DNA from 2 places in the Microbacterium sp. SLBN-154 genome. Region 1 is predicted to be linked to the other one. Evidence: predicted binding sites of a transcription regulator. Region 1 holds the regulator's gene; the other holds the start of a gene.

Region 1 (7,538 bases):
AAGGCCCAGGTCGAGCTCGCCCAGCTCGAGTACCTGCTCCCGCGACTGCGCGGGTGGGGTGAGTCGATGAGCCGACAGGCGGGTGGCCAGGTCGGTGCCGCCGGTGCAGGAATGGGGTCACGCGGTCCGGGTGAGACCAAGATCGAACTCGACCGGCGTCGCATCCGCACGCGAATGGCGCACCTCCGGCGGCAGATCCGTCAGTTCGCCCCGGCGCGCGACGCCAAGCGAGCCGAGCGCAAGCGGAACACGATCCCGTCGGTGGCCATCGCGGGGTACACCAACGCCGGGAAGTCCAGCCTGCTCAACAGGCTGACGCGCGCAGGCGTCCTCGTGGAGAACGCGCTGTTCGCGACGCTGGATGCCACGGTGCGCCGCTCCGAGACATCCGACGGACGGGTCTACACGATCTCCGACACCGTCGGATTCGTCCGAAACCTTCCGCACCAGCTCGTCGAGGCGTTCCGCTCCACCCTGGAGGAGGTCGGTGGCGCCGATGTGATCGTGCACGTCGTCGACGGTGCCCACCCCGATCCGGGCGCACAGCTGCAGACGGTGCGGGATGTGATCGGTGATGTCGGTGCGCGCGACACCCGCGAGATCGTGGTGTTCAACAAGGCCGACCTCGTCGATGCCGACACCCGGCTGGTGTTGCGCGGACTCGTGCCGAACGCGCACTTCGTGTCCTCGCGCACCGGCGAGGGAATCGAAGAGCTGCGCACAGCCATCGAAGACGCCCTGCCGCTGCCCGCGGTGGAGGTGCAGGCGGTGGTCCCCTACGACCGCGGCGACCTGGTGTCGGCTGCGCACGACTCCGGTCTCATCCTCACCGAGGAGCACCGGGCGGAGGGAACCTACCTCCACGCTCACGTCGGTGAGCGGCTCGCGGCCGAGCTCGCGCCGTTCCGGATCTGACGTCTCGCCGAACCGCTGCGACCACTCAGCCGGTCGGGTCGAGGTCGAGCGGCGGGACGTCCGCCGGGGTGAACCCGAAGGCGGCTCCCAAGAACGCGAGCTCTGTGCGCACCATGTCGACGACGGTCTCGCTCCGGCGGAATCCGTGCCCTTCACCCGGGTAGAGAACGTAGGCGTGGGGCACACCGCCGGCGCGCAGCGCGTCGCGGATGGCCTCCGACTGCGAGGGCGGAACCACGGCGTCCTCCTCTCCCTGCAGAAGCAGCACCGGAGCCTGGATGCGGTGGGCGTGGGTCAGCGGTGACCGCTCGAGGTAGACCGTCTCGCTGGCGGGAAGCGGCCCGATGAGGCCATCGAGGTAGCGCGCTTCGAAGTCGTGCGTCTCGGCCGCGAGGAGCCGGGCGTCGGCCACGCCGTATCGCGAGATGCCGGCGCCGAAGGCGTCGGAGGCGACCAGTGCTCCGAGCACCGTCCAGCCTCCTGCCGATCCGCCCGCGATCGCGATGCGGGCGGGGTCGGCGGTTCCGTCCGCGGCGAGGGAACGTGCGACGTCGATGACGTCGTCGACATCGACGACGCCCCACCGGCCCCGCAGACGTTCGCGGTATTCGCGGCCGAAGCCGCTGGAGCCTCCGTAGTTGACCTCGACCACGCCGATCCCCCGAGAGGTCAGGAAGAGCGTCTTCGGGCTGACAACGCCGGGCGCATGAGCGGTCGGGCCGCCGTGGACGAGCACGACGTACGGCGGAAGGGCGTCGTCGGGTCCCTGCACCTCCGGGTGGGTCGGGGGGAAGTCGACCGCGTGGACGACGCCGTGGCGTCCGTCGACGGTGAATCGCCGGGGGAGCGGCACCCAGGGGGAGACTCCTTCGTCGTGCCAGCGTCCGCCCGTCAGAAGGTGAACGCTCGGCCGCGACGGCTCGCGCAGATCGATGCGCCACAGCCCCGTGGGGGCGTCTTCCGGGCTTCCCGACACGAGGACGTCGGTGCCTGCTGCGTCCTCCACCAGGAGGTTGCCGACCGCGGGAACAGGGATGACGGTCACCACGCCGCCCGAGGAGAGGTGGACGAGTTCGTCGCGACCGCGTGTGCGCACGGCGACGACACCGTCGGTGAGCGGCGCGAACCACCGTGATCCGAGCACCCACAGCGGACCTCCGGTGTCGCGTTCATCCGGGGCGATCACCTCAGCCCGGTCGTCCGCGGGGTCGAGGCGGTGCAGGTTCCAGAACCCGCTCACGTCATCGGCGTACAGAAGGGCGCCGTCGGCGGTCCATTCGGGCTGGAGAGCGGCGGAGGCGCCTCCGGCCACGCGTCGGCCCGCGGGTTCTCCGTCGTCGAGTCGGCGCACTCGCACCTCAGCCCGGTCCCAGGGCATGTGGGGGTGATCCCACGCGAGCCACGCGAGCAGGGATCCGTCGGGGGAGAGCGCAGGCTGCGCGACGAAATCGCTCCCCGCTGTCAACGAGGTCACGCGATCGATGTCGTCGGCGGCCGACCCGTCGAGGGGTATCTCGACGATGTCATGGGTGACGGGCTCTCCGAGGACCTCGCGGACGGCGAGGACCCGCCCCCGGGTCACACACAGACCCCCGAGCGCCTGCCCCGACACGGCAGGTGTCAGTGGGGTCGGAGTCGACCCCGGAGACAGCAGCCACACCCGCTGATCCGACTTCTCCACGAAGACCAGCCCGCCGTCTGGGGTGGCGCCCCACGCGCCACCGCCGTACTCGTGGACACGCGAGCGGACGCTCCACGGAGCAGGCAGCAGCGTGTCGACCTGTGAGCCCGGCACCGACGCTCGCGGTGCACGTCGCACGGTCGTTCGCCCCTGCTCTTCAGGGACCGTCTCGGCCCACCAGATCTCATCCCCGACGAAGCGGGCGCCGTCCAGCCGCGGCGAAGCGGCAGCCACCGCGTCCGCCGTGATGCGCGACGGCCAGGTGCCGAACGGGAGCGTGCGGGCGGGAGCGGATGCGGAGTTCCGGGGAAGGGGCGCGACCATACCTCCACGTTACGGGCCTCCACGTTACGGGCCTCCACGTTACGGGCCTCCACGTCGAGGGGCCCGCGGCGTCGGGGGAGCCGACCGCTGTCAGACCGCGCGAAGGATCGCGACGACCTTGCCCAGGATGATCGCCTCGTCGCCCAGAATGGGCTCGAAAGCGGTGTTGCGGGGGAGCAGCCACGTGTGGCCGTCACGCTGACGGAACGTTTTGACGGTCGCCTCTCCGTCGAGCATGGCAGCGACGATCTCGCCGTTCTCGGCCGTGCCCTGCGCACGCACCACGACCCAGTCGCCGTCGCAGATGGCCGCGTCGATCATCGAATCGCCGGCGACCTTCAGCATGAACAGCTCGCCCTTGCCGACCAGCTGGCGGGGAAGGGGGAAGACCTCCTCGACCTGCTGATCCGCCGTGATGGGGACACCTGCGGCGATCCGTCCGACCAGCGGCACGAGGGCGGCGTCGCCCACCGCGGGGGTGCGGTCGGCGGGGTTCTCCGCGGCGCTGCCGGGAAGGTCGATGAGCACCTCCATGGCCCGGGTCTTGCCGGGGTCGCGCCGCAGGTACCCGCTCAACTCGAGCTGATTGAGCTGGTGGGTGACGCTGGACAGCGACTTCAGGCCCACGGCGTCGCCGATCTCGCGCATGCTCGGGGGATAACCGTGGCGGGCGATCGAGCGCTGGATCACCTCGAGGATGGCCATCTGCTTGTCGCTCAGGCTCTTGCGCCGCCGTGTCTGCGGCTTGGTGTTCGGCTCGCTCATGTCTGCTCCTGTCTCCCCGGAAACCCCGCCCCGGGCCCCGTGGCGCGATCGTCGCGTCTTCGAATGTCGGAGGTCGGTGGTGAGGTGTCCTCGTCGAAACCGTATCCGGTTCCGATCGGTGTCCACCGGACCTCGCTCGCGTGTCGCGTTCGATCGTTCGACGGATTCCGACCCGCTTGACAGCATTTCACATCGAAGATAGATTCGGAAGAGAGGTTCGCATCCGCCCGTCCCGGCCGACGGGTGGATGCGAACCCAGACCCGAAACGACACCGGCCGAGCCGGGAACGGGAGCACACGATGAGCGCGATCACGATTTCGACGGGAACCATGACCGGTGCCGCCGCCGCGACCCGACTGCGGCTGACCGCACGCGGACGCCGTGTCCTCGCCACGCTCGCCGCGCTGCCCGCCGTCGTCGCGCTGAGTGTGGCGATGATCAGCGGGGGATCGGCGCTCGCCACCCGCGCCGACGGTGCCCCTTCGGGCGCGTTCGACACCGTCACCGTGCAGGCGGGTGACTCACTCTGGGCGATCGCCGAGCGCGTGGCCCCTGCGGCCGACCCGCGCGATGTGGTGGCGGCGTTCAGCCGTCTCAACGGCCTCGATGCGGGACTCGTGTCGGCCGGGCAGGAACTGGCGATCCCTGCGGAGTACGCCGACTGATCCGCAGGCCCGGCGGGCATGGCGCCGTACGATGGGAAGGGTGAGTGCGACGCTCGATGACCTTCCCATCCGCGACGACCTGAGGGGCCAGATCCCGTACGGAGCGCCGCAGGCTCAACTGCCGGTGGCGTTGAACGTCAACGAGAACACCCACCCCGTCCCTGCGGAGGTGGCCGACGACATCCTCGACGCCGTGGCCATCGCGCTGCGCGAGGTGAATCGCTACCCCGACCGCGAGTTCACCGCGCTGCGCGAGCACCTGGCGGACTACCTCGGTCACGGCCTCGTCCGGGAGCAGATCTGGGCGGCCAACGGATCGAACGAAGTCCTCCAGCATCTGCTGCAGGCGTTCGCCGGCCCGGGACGGACCGCGTTCGGGTTCGCCCCGACGTATTCGATGTACCCCCTGTTGACGCGGGGAACCGGAGCGACATGGCACGCGGGCACCCGCGCGCACGACTTCACCGTGTCCGCGGACTCGGCCGCTGCCCAGGTGGCCGCGGCCGAACCCGACGTGGTGTTCCTGTGCGCTCCGAACAACCCGACGGGCACACCGCTGCCGCTCGACGTCGTCGACGCCGTCTACCGTGCGACGCGAGGCATCGTCATCGTCGACGAGGCCTACGTGGAGTTCGCGCCCCACGACGCCCCGTCGGCGGTGACGCTCCTGCCCGATCGGCCGCGACTGGTGGTCTCACGCACGATGAGCAAGGCCTTCGCCTTCGCCGGAGCGCGGGTGGGTTACCTCGCCGCGGATCCGGCCGTCATCGACGCGCTTCGCCTGGTGCGCCTGCCGTACCACCTGAGCGCCCTGACCCAGGCAGCCGCGACCGCCGCCCTTCGGCACGCCCCCACGATGCTTTCGATGGTGGATGAGATCGTCGCGCAGCGCGACAGGATCTCGGCCACGGTGTCCGCCCTCGGGTACGAACCGTACGAGTCGTGGACCAATTTCGTCCTCTTCGGGGGAGTGTCAGACCCTGCGGCGACATGGCAGGCGCTCTACGACCGGGGCGTGCTGATCCGTGACGTCGGCATCCCGCACCACCTGCGTGTGACGGCCGGCACCGACAAGGAGACCACCGCCTTCTTGGACGCGCTGGCGTCGATAGACTCGGGCGCATGACCCGTCCTGCGCGTACCGCATCGCTTCGCCGTGCGACAAGCGAGTCCACCGTCGAGCTCGAGCTCGATCTGGACGGGACCGGTCGGAGCAGCATTCAGACCACGGTGCCGTTCTTCGACCACATGCTCACCGCCTTCGCGAAGCACTCCCTGACCGACCTCACCGTCCGCGCCCACGGCGACACCGACATCGACGCGCACCACACGGTGGAGGACACCGCGATCGTCCTCGGCCAGGCGATCCGCCAGGCTCTCGGCGACAAGGCCGGGATCTCCCGGTACGGCGACGCCATGGTGCCGCTGGATGAGGCGCTCGCCCGCGCGGTCGTCGACATCAGCGGGCGACCCTACCTCGTGCACGGCGGCGAGCCGGCAGGGTTCGAGTTCCACTTGATCGGCGGCCACTTCACCGGTTCGCTGGTCCGGCACACCTTCGAAGCGCTCGCCGTCCACGGTGGACTCACCGTCCACGTCGAGGTGCTGAGCGGCCGTGACCCCCACCACATCGCCGAGGCGGAGTACAAGGCGTTCGCCCGGGCGTTCCGGGCGGCCAAGGCGTGGGACGCCCTGGTCGACGGCGTTCCCAGCACCAAGGGAGCTCTGTGAGCGACCGTCCGCTCGTCGCCGTCCTCGACTACGGATCGGGCAACGTCCACAGCGCCGTCAAGGCCCTCGTCGAAGCCGGTGCCGATGCCCGCCTGACCGCCGACCCGGGACTGGTGCGCGATGCCGATGGACTCGTGGTGCCGGGTGTCGGCGCCTACCGGGCCGTGATGGAGGCGCTTCGGGCCCGACGTGGAGACGAGCTCATCGAACGTCGGCTCGCGGGGGGCCTTCCCGTCCTCGGCATCTGCGTGGGCATGCAGGTCCTCTTCGAGTGGGGGCGTGAGCGCGGCGTCGACACCGCGGGGCTCGGCGAGTGGCCCGGCGAGGTGACGCAGCTCGACGCGCCGGTTCTTCCGCACATCGGGTGGAACACCGTCACTCCCGATCCGCAGAGCCGGTTGTTCGCCGGGCTCGCTGACGAGCGCTTCTACTTCGTGCACTCGTTCGCCGCGAAAACCTGGGAGCTCGAGGTCCATGATCCCTTCCCCCAGCCGGCGCTGACGTGGACGACCTACGGCGAGCCTTTCCTGGCCGCCGTCGAGAACGGGCCGCTGTCGGCCACGCAGTTCCACCCCGAGAAGTCGGGGGAGGCCGGCATCCGGCTGCTTTCCAATTGGATCACGGGCCTTCGCAGGGCTACCCTCTGAAACCGTGCCTTCGCGCGGCGATCGTCCGCGCCCCACGACCCCTCAGGGAGCCATGAACGATTTTGCGTCCACGCCCGCTTTGACCCTTCTTCCCGCCGTCGATGTGGCGGGCGGCAAAGCGGTGCGACTGACCCAGGGTGAGGCCGGCAGCGAGACCAATTACGGCGACCCCGTGGAGGCGGCGCTCGACTGGGCCCGCCAGGGGGCCGAGTGGATCCACCTCGTCGACCTCGACGCCGCTTTCGGGCGCGGCAGCAACGCCGCGGTGCTGCGGAAGGTCATCAAGCAGGTCCGTGGTGTGCAGGTCGAGGTCTCCGGCGGCATTCGCGACGATGCCTCGCTCGAGGCCGCGCTCGAATCCGGTGCCGCCCGGGTGAACCTCGGGACGGCAGCCCTGGAGAACCCCGAGTGGGCGGCCGACGTGATCGGGCGCTATGGCGACCTCGTCGCGGTCGGGCTCGACGTCCGCGGCACGACCCTCGCCGCGCGCGGGTGGACGCGCGACGGAGGCGACCTGTGGACGGTGCTGACGCGCCTCGAGAGCGCGGGCTGCAGCCGCTACGTCGTCACCGACGTCACCAAGGACGGGACCCTCCGCGGTCCGAACCTCGAACTGCTGCGCGAGATGACGGCGCGCACCCCGAAGCCGGTCGTGGCGTCGGGAGGAGTCTCGAGCCTCGATGACATCGCCGCCCTCCGCGAGCTGGTGCCCCTCGGCGTCGAAGGTGCGATCGTCGGGAAGGCGCTGTACGCCGGGGCCTTCACCCTGGGTGAGGCTCTGGATGTCGCCGGACACTGATCCTTCGCAC
Region 2 (7,538 bases), 1.1 Mb from region 1:
TAGATCGCTCCGGTGGCGTTGGCGATGAAGTCCATCGCGCCGTCGGCGTCGTTGATCGTGGTGCCCGCGGCGAGGGTCTCGGCGGTGACCGAGCCCTCTGCGACCTCGGGCATGAAGGCATCGGCCGGCCCCATCGGGTGGGATCCGCCGACCTCGACCGTGATGGTGCGCGCCGTCTCATCCGTGGCGACCCAGTCCAGGAAGAATGCGGCGCAGTCGGGGTTCTCGGCGTTCGCGGAGATGCCGTAGGTGAGGGGCGCCGACATGGCGCCGAGGGTTCCGCCGTCTTCCAGCGGCGGCATCACGAAGAAGCCGGCGTTGTCGGGCATCTGGGTGTCGAGGTTGCCCGACTCCCAGTCGCCGCTGAAGATGAAGACGCTCTCGCCGCCGATGAAGCGGCTCATCATCTGCGAGTAGTCCATCGAATTCACGTCGTCGGCGAAGAAGCCCTCCTCGATCCATCCCTGCAGGTGCTCGGCGGCCTCGAGGTTGTCGGGGGTGTCGATCGTCGCGCCCTCCTTCTGGAAGATCCAGTCGTTGATCGGTGCGGTCTCGCCGTAGGAGGCCATCAGCAGCTGCAGCGGGAACAGCAGGCCTCCGGTCGCGCCACCGTTGAACTGGGCGATCGGGGTGAGCCCGGCGTCGCGAGCGGCGGCGAGGTAGCCGTCGAACTCCTCGAGGGTCGCGGGAGGCTCGGTCATCCCGATCTGCTCGGCGAGCTCCTTGTTGTAGAACACCCCGGTCATCGAGAAGTTCAGGCCCATCGCGTAGAGCGGGCCGTCGCCGCGACGGCCCTCCTCGTCGACGCGCAGCTGCTCGAGCTGCGAGGCGGGCCACTCAGTCCACCCGAACGCCTCGGCGTACGGGTCGAGGTTCAGAAGGAGTCCGCTGGAGGCCAGTTCCGACATCTGCGGAAGGCGCATGAGATCGGGCGGCGAGTCCTGCAGCACGCGGGGCGCGTTCTGCGTGATGACGGCGAACTGGTCCTCGCGGATGTCGAAGGTGACATTCGGGTACTGGTTGGTGAATTCGTCGGCCAGCTCCTTGGGGAGGGGGAAGCCGGTCTCGATGTACATGTCCAGGACGACGTCCTCCTCTCCGCAGGTGGGAGCGCCGTCCAGGGTCGGGGTGGCCGACCCGCCGGTGTCGGTCGTGCCGCCGCCGGGAGGGGCGCAGGCGACGAGGGCGAGAGCGGATGCTGCCAGCAGGCCGGTGGCGAGGTAGAGGCGTGACCGGTTGCCGTGTGATTGAGACACCAATGTCTCCCTTCCTTGGGATGGGGATTCCGAGGCTGCGATCGAATGGGCGAGGAGGAATGCAGGAGCTGCGGGTACTCTGAGCTAACTCGATTCAGCGGCTTGCTAAATCGTGTTAGCAAGGATCATCATGGCCAGCGACCGCGTGTCTGTCAACTCCGTTGATCGCGACCCGTGGGGTGTTGTTACCCACCCGTTAGGATCGGCCTGGAACGAAGGACGAGTGACGTGACCCGACGCCGTGTGACCCTCGCCGATGTGGCTCGCGCCGCCGGTGTCTCGCGGACGACGGCGTCGCTGGTGCTGTCGGATCGCGGAACAGAGCTTCGGATCTCGGAGGCGTCGCAGCAGCGGGTGCGCCAGGTCGCCTCGGAACTCGGCTACCGTCCCAACATCCTCTCCGCCGACCTTCGCCGCGGATCCAGCCGCACCATCGGCTTCATTTCCGACACCATCGCGACCTCGCAGCTCGCCGGTGACATGATCAAGGGCGCCCTCGACCATGCGCATCGCGAGGGGTATCTGCTCTTCATCGGTGAGACCGAGGGGGATCTCTCCGAAGAGGAGCGCCTGGTCCAGACGATGCTGGATCGACAGGTGGATGCGGTCGTCATCGCCTCGATGTTCACCAGGGAGCGGCCGATTCCCGAGGGGGTGCGTGGCCGATCAGTCGTGCTGTTGAACGCTCTGCCTGACGAAGCGGGTGCGGTCACCGCGATCATTCCCGACGAGTACGATGCCGGACGGCGTGCGGCGGAGCTTCTGCTGGCGGCCGGTCACACACGGATCCACCTTGTGGGCGCCGGACCGGATCGCGACCAGGTGGCACCGCAGACGGTGGCGGGTCGCGAGAGGCTTGCCGGCATCCTCGACGCGCTCGCCGATGCCGGCATCGAGCCGGTGAGCGGGCGGATGTGCAAGGTCTGGCTTCCCGAGGACGGATGGAGGGCGACCGCCGACCTCGTCGCGTCCGGCGCTCGAGGCGAGGCGATCATCACCTTCAACGACCGCCTGGCCTTCGGCGCCTATCAGGCGCTGCAGGAGGCGGGCATGCGGGTTCCCGACGATTTCTCCTTGGTGTCCTTCGACGACCATCAGCTGGCCGGGTGGTTGCACCCGGGCTTGACCACCTTCGCGATTCCGCACTACGAGCTCGGGCGTCGTGCCGTCCAGTACCTCCTCGACGGAGAGGATGACGCGGTGGCCGCCGTCGAACGCATCGAGATGCCGTTGCGCTCGCGCGGCTCCGTCGCGCCGGTCGGCGGCGTCGCACCCTCCGGTGCCGTCACGCCGTCGGAGCGGCCTCGTCCGGCGCGCGCCGCGCGGCCAGTCGCCGCTCGCGCATCGCGAGGAACAGCGGAAAAGTGAAGGCGATCGCCGTGATGCCCGACAGCACGATGTAAAGCCACCACCGCTTCATCCCGAGCCGTCGCCCCTCGACGACGATCACAACGCAGGCGGCGATCGCGACGACCAAGAGGTCGACGGTGATGGATGAGACCGCGGGGCCGCTGCTGACGAGGTCGCCGATGAAGTCGCGCATCTGCACGACAGCCCAGACGTTGAAGACGAAGGTGGCGACGAGTCCCGCGAGAGCCAGGACGAGGAAGGCGATGGCGAGTGGGGGCCAGGGGTCGCGGGCGCGGGTCATGGGTCGAAGGCTAGCGCCGTATCATCGTGCGGTGCTCGCCTTCGACGATCCCCTGCCCCGCCGCCCGCGCCGGTTCGCGGTGGCAGGGGTGTCGGGGGCGGGGAAGACGACGCTCGCGGCGAGGATCGCAGAGGTCACCGGTGCGCCGCACACCGAGATCGACGCCCTCTTCCACGGAGCCGGTTGGACCGAGCGGCCAGAGTTCCTCGACGATGTCGGGCGGCTGGTGGCGGGGGAGTCCTGGGTGACCGAATGGCAGTACGCGACCGCGCGTCCTCTCCTCACCGCGCGTGCCGACATCCTGGTCTGGCTCGACCTGCCCTACTGGAGCTGCGTGTTCCCCCGGGTCGTGCGGCGGACCCTTCGGCGGCGGCTCCGCCGCGAGGAACTGTGGAACGGCAACATCGAGCCTGCGCTCCACACCTTCTTCACAGACCCCGAGCACATCGTGCGCTGGTCGATCAGCACCAGGCGCAAGTACGACGAGCGGATTCCCCGACTGGCCCGCGATGACACGGCGCCGGCGGTGATTCGTCTGCGTTCGCAGAACGAGGTCGATCAGTGGGTCGATGGACCGCTGCGGGCCAGTGCGCGACTCTCTTGATCCCGCACCCTCGCCACCATGCTCACCCGCTCCAGCTCATTCAGAAGGGGGCGACGGTGAGTCCGTCGTCGTCGGTGGGGACGAACGCGACCCGTGAGGGTGGGTGGCTGTCGTAGTTCTTCCCTCCAGGGCTGGTGAATTTCAGCACCCCGCCGGGGAGTTGTTCGACGTGCCAGTTCGTCGCGTGTTTCAACGTGTGGTGCCTCACGCACTCGTTACAGAGGTTGTCGTTGGACGTTGGTCCGCCTAACGCGAAGTCTCTGGAGTGGTCTTTGTCGCAGAGTTTCGCGGGCCTTCGGCATCCCGGTGTTCGGCAGGTGACGTCGCGGGCGTTGAGGAACCGGGTTTGGGAGGGATGGAGCACGTACCTGTCCACGGCGGTGACGACCCCGGTGATGGGGTCGGTCAACACCCGGTCCCACACCCTCGCCGTCCCTGCCATCCGCCGGGCCGTTTCCGGATCAACCGGGGTGACTCCGTTCAACTCGGCTCCCGACCCGGTGACGCCGGTGAGGGTGGTGATCGGGATGGTGATCTGCACTTCGGCCCGGATGGCGCCGAGCCCGCCCGTGGTCTGGTCGGTGGGGTCGATCACCGGGGACGCGGCGAGGAGCATGTCCAGGGCGAGGTCGCAGCGTATCTCATCCAGTGAGCGGTCGTCGAACCACGGCTCTGCCGTTTCCTCCTCCGGCGCACCCGCTTCACCCTGCGTCGCGGCGTACTCGCGCCGCTTCGCGCGGTCGACGTCCTTGATCGTGGTGCCCTGCCCGGTGAGCCGGTTGAAGGCGCCGTGGATGTAGACGTTCCCGCCCAGGATCGTCAACGTCGACAGGGTGTCGTCCAGGTCGGTGACCCACACCCGTCTTTCCTTCATCGCCGTGTGGTGTCGTTCCTGCAACGGCCTCGGGTCCAACACCGCGGCACGTTGGATGGCGTACTTCTTCGTCCGCGGCACCGTCTGCCGCTCCGCTTCGACGAGCACGATGCGTTCGAACGCCGCCCGGTCGGCGGCATCCTCGATCACCCGGCCCGCATCCTGGATCACCTGCGCATGCGCCCGACTGACCCGCCCCTCGACCAGGGCATCCATCGTCTGCGGGAACAGCTCGATCAGTTCGTGCGCGTCATGCATCTGCGACTGCATCGACCGGTCATTCACCCGCACCGCCATCCCCAGCTCCAGCGCCATCGACCGCAACGGCATGTCCCGCTCCCTGGACGACACCGACCCCACCCGCGACCGCTGCTCGAGCGTCAACGCGTATGCGTCGGCGAGCAACCGGGTCTCCTTCGCCTCCAGCGCCGCCCGACGCCGCCGCAGCTTCGCCAGCTCATCCGCGAGCACCCCGGCGCGCCTATTCTCCGCCCGCCGTCGCTTCTCGTCCGCGTCCACTGGAAACCCCGTCTCGATGATCTACCAGAATCATCGCAGAGGTGTCCGACATCGCGCATGGAAAAGAGGCACGTAGTGTCGTATTTATCTTCGCAATCCGCATGCGCTACCGGCCGCCGCTCACTTCAAGACAGTACGCTCAACCGGTGACCTCGCACACACTTCCCGACGGTGCCATCCTGCGCCGCGCTCAGCCCGGAGATGAGCCGGGCATCCTCGACGCCATCACCGCCCTCGCGGCCTACGAGCGAGAGCCCGACGCGGTGGCGAACACGGTCGAAGCCCTGACCGACTCGCTGTTCGGAGCCGAGCCGCGCGTATTCGCCCACGTCGTCGAACGCGACGGGGCGATCTTCGGCATCGCAATCTGGTTCCTCACCTACTCCACCTGGACCGGAACGCACGGCATCTGGCTCGAGGATCTCTGGGTGCACGACGTCGCCCGGGGCCGCGGCTACGGTCGCGCGCTCATGCAGGCGCTCGCGGGCGAGTGCGTCGAACGCGGGTACGCGCGGTTCGAGTGGACGGTGCTCGACTGGAACGAACCCTCGATCGGGTTCTACCGGGCGATCGGCGCCCTGCCGATGGAGGAATGGACCACCCAGCGTCTCAGCGGTGACGCCCTGCGCGCCCTCGCGCACGTGCCTCCCGGGCGGGCGTAACCGCGGGGATCGTCGCCGACACCCCAGACGAAAGCGGCGGATGCGGCATGTCCTGCACCGCACCCGCCGCTTCGCGCGCCTGTGTCAGACGCGGCGGTATGTTCCCGTCATCGGGCAGTCGAAGGGGTCGCGAGCCGCGAGCCCCACGCGGTTCAGGTACGCGATCACGATGGCGTAGGAGCGCCACAGCGTGGTCTCGGTATACGGCACGTTCAGCGTCTCGCAGTGGTCGCGGACGATCTCGCGGGCCTTGGCCAGATGCGGGCGAGGCATGTTCGGGAAGAGGTGATGCTCCACCTGGTAGTTCAAGCCGCCCATGAGCACCGTCGCCCACCATCCGCCGCTGACGTTGCGCGAAGTGCGCACCTGCTTGGAGAAGAAGTCGAGCTTGGCGTCCTTCGCGATGACCGGCATGCCCTTGTGGTTGGGGGCGAAGGAGGCTCCCATGTACACGCCGAACACGGCCAGCTGCACGCCCAGGAAGGCGAAGGCCATACCCAGGGGAAGGACGAGGAAGACGGGGATGAGCACGACGCCGAAGCGGAGGAACAGCAGGGCGAGCTCGGTGAACCGACCCTTCACGGGCTGTCGGCTGAACAGGTGACGGAACGCGAGGGCGTGGAGATTGAGCCCCTCGAGGGTCAGAAGCGGGAAGAACAGGTATCCCTGTCGATGGGTGATCGCCCGGCGCAGGCCCCGGGCCGTCGCCGCATCCTCATCGATGAACGAGATCGTGTCGATCTCGATGTCGGGATCCTTGCCGACCCGGTTGGGGTTGGCGTGGTGTCGGGTGTGCTTGCTGGCCCACCACGAGACGCTCATGCCCACGACGCCGTTGCCGAGGATCAGCGCAAGGCGGTCGTTCGCGGGCCCCGAGCTGAGGATCTGACGGTGCGCCGCCTCGTGCGCCAGGAAGGCCACCTGGGTGAACAGGATGCCCAGAGCTGCGGCGATGAGGAGCTGGAACCAGCTGTCGCCGAGCAGGATGAAGCCGGCGATGCAGGCGCCGAAGCCGACGGCGATCGCTGCGCCGACGAGCGCGTAGAACCAGCGTGCTCGGGCAAGGAGACCGGTCTCACGGACGATCTGCGCCACATCGGTGTAAGCGCGGGCCATGGGCGGGAACTCCGCCGTGCCGGCATAGGTCTGACGAACAGGTCCGAGGCGGGGCTCGAGGACGGTTGAAGAGATGGGGTTACCTCGGTTTCGATCGCGACCACTTCGGCCTGAGGAGCCAAAGGCGGACGCCGATCGCTTCCTTCAGCGTACGTACCCTCGTATCCACGAAGCGGTATACGCCCGAGTTCCCAGAAAGCCGTCAGCCGGCGGGGAGACCTTTCGGTCACCCCCGCCGGCTGACGGGATGAAGATCAGAGTGCGCGGATGTTCGCAGCCTGCATGCCCTTGGGGCCACGCTCGGCGTCGAATTCGACTTTCTGCGCTTCGTGGAGCTCCTTGAAGCCCTCACCGGTGATCGCGCTGAAGTGCGCGAAGAGATCGGCCGAGCCGTCGTCGGGTGCGATGAACCCGTAGCCCTTCTCGGAGTTGAACCATTTCACGGTGCCAGTGGCCATCGTGTCTTTCCTTTTTCTTTTCGGGCCGCGAAGGCGACCGGGTGTGCCGCTCCCACAAGTGCGGAGCGGACGTGTTCAGCGCGGCCCGGTAACAGACCCGCGTGAAGCCCGTCAACCGTAGCACGGCAACAGGTGCGGATCAGGAGAGCTTTCGCAGCGCGGAGCCCTTGTGTGCGGCTTTGTCGCCGCTCTTCTCCGATTCGACGATGTACGCCGGCTCGTCGTCACTGGCGGTGAACTTCTGGCCGGCGAACTGGAAGTCCTTCGTCCGGCGCTCCACCACCTTGCCCTGGGTGCGCCCCCGCGACGTGCTCCAGCTGACGCGATCGCCCTTCTTGAGGTCCTTGGTCACGACATCCTCCTTCTCTCCCGAGAAATGGTCGCGCCCCCGCGGCGGG

Evidence for each region. The regulator LexA, encoded in region 1, represses DNA repair genes until DNA is damaged. The targets are predictions, from matches to a motif close to TCGAACANNTGTTCGA.
Region 2: a site for LexA is predicted at 4,938-4,953, ahead of FBY40_RS14095 (HNH endonuclease signature motif containing protein). Genes of this name have one in related genera too.

What each region holds. Positions count from the first base shown of each region.
Region 1 is NZ_VFNL01000001.1:1,759,285-1,766,822, forward strand. Features, by position in the region: gene hflX (GTPase HflX) at 1-915, shown strand, start outside; gene FBY40_RS08545 (prolyl oligopeptidase family serine peptidase) at 941-2,920, opposite strand; gene lexA (transcriptional repressor LexA) at 3,011-3,685, opposite strand; gene FBY40_RS08555 (LysM peptidoglycan-binding domain-containing protein) at 3,986-4,351, shown strand; gene FBY40_RS08560 (histidinol-phosphate transaminase) at 4,383-5,477, shown strand; gene hisB (imidazoleglycerol-phosphate dehydratase HisB) at 5,474-6,082, shown strand; gene hisH (imidazole glycerol phosphate synthase subunit HisH) at 6,079-6,729, shown strand; gene priA (bifunctional 1-(5-phosphoribosyl)-5-((5-phosphoribosylamino)methylideneamino)imidazole-4-carboxamide isomerase/phosphoribosylanthranilate isomerase PriA) at 6,782-7,528, shown strand; gene FBY40_RS08580 (SseB family protein) at 7,512-7,538, shown strand, end outside.
Region 2 is NZ_VFNL01000001.1:2,906,848-2,914,385, reverse strand. Features, by position in the region: gene FBY40_RS14115 (ABC transporter substrate-binding protein) at 1-1,256, opposite strand, end outside; gene FBY40_RS14110 (LacI family DNA-binding transcriptional regulator) at 1,485-2,624, shown strand; gene FBY40_RS14105 (DUF2834 domain-containing protein) at 2,542-2,907, opposite strand; gene FBY40_RS14100 (AAA family ATPase) at 2,939-3,511, shown strand; gene FBY40_RS14095 (HNH endonuclease signature motif containing protein) at 3,552-4,856, opposite strand; gene FBY40_RS14090 (GNAT family N-acetyltransferase) at 5,051-5,566, shown strand; gene FBY40_RS14085 (fatty acid desaturase family protein) at 5,651-6,757, opposite strand; gene FBY40_RS14080 (cold-shock protein) at 6,937-7,140, opposite strand; gene FBY40_RS14075 (DUF2945 domain-containing protein) at 7,280-7,492, opposite strand.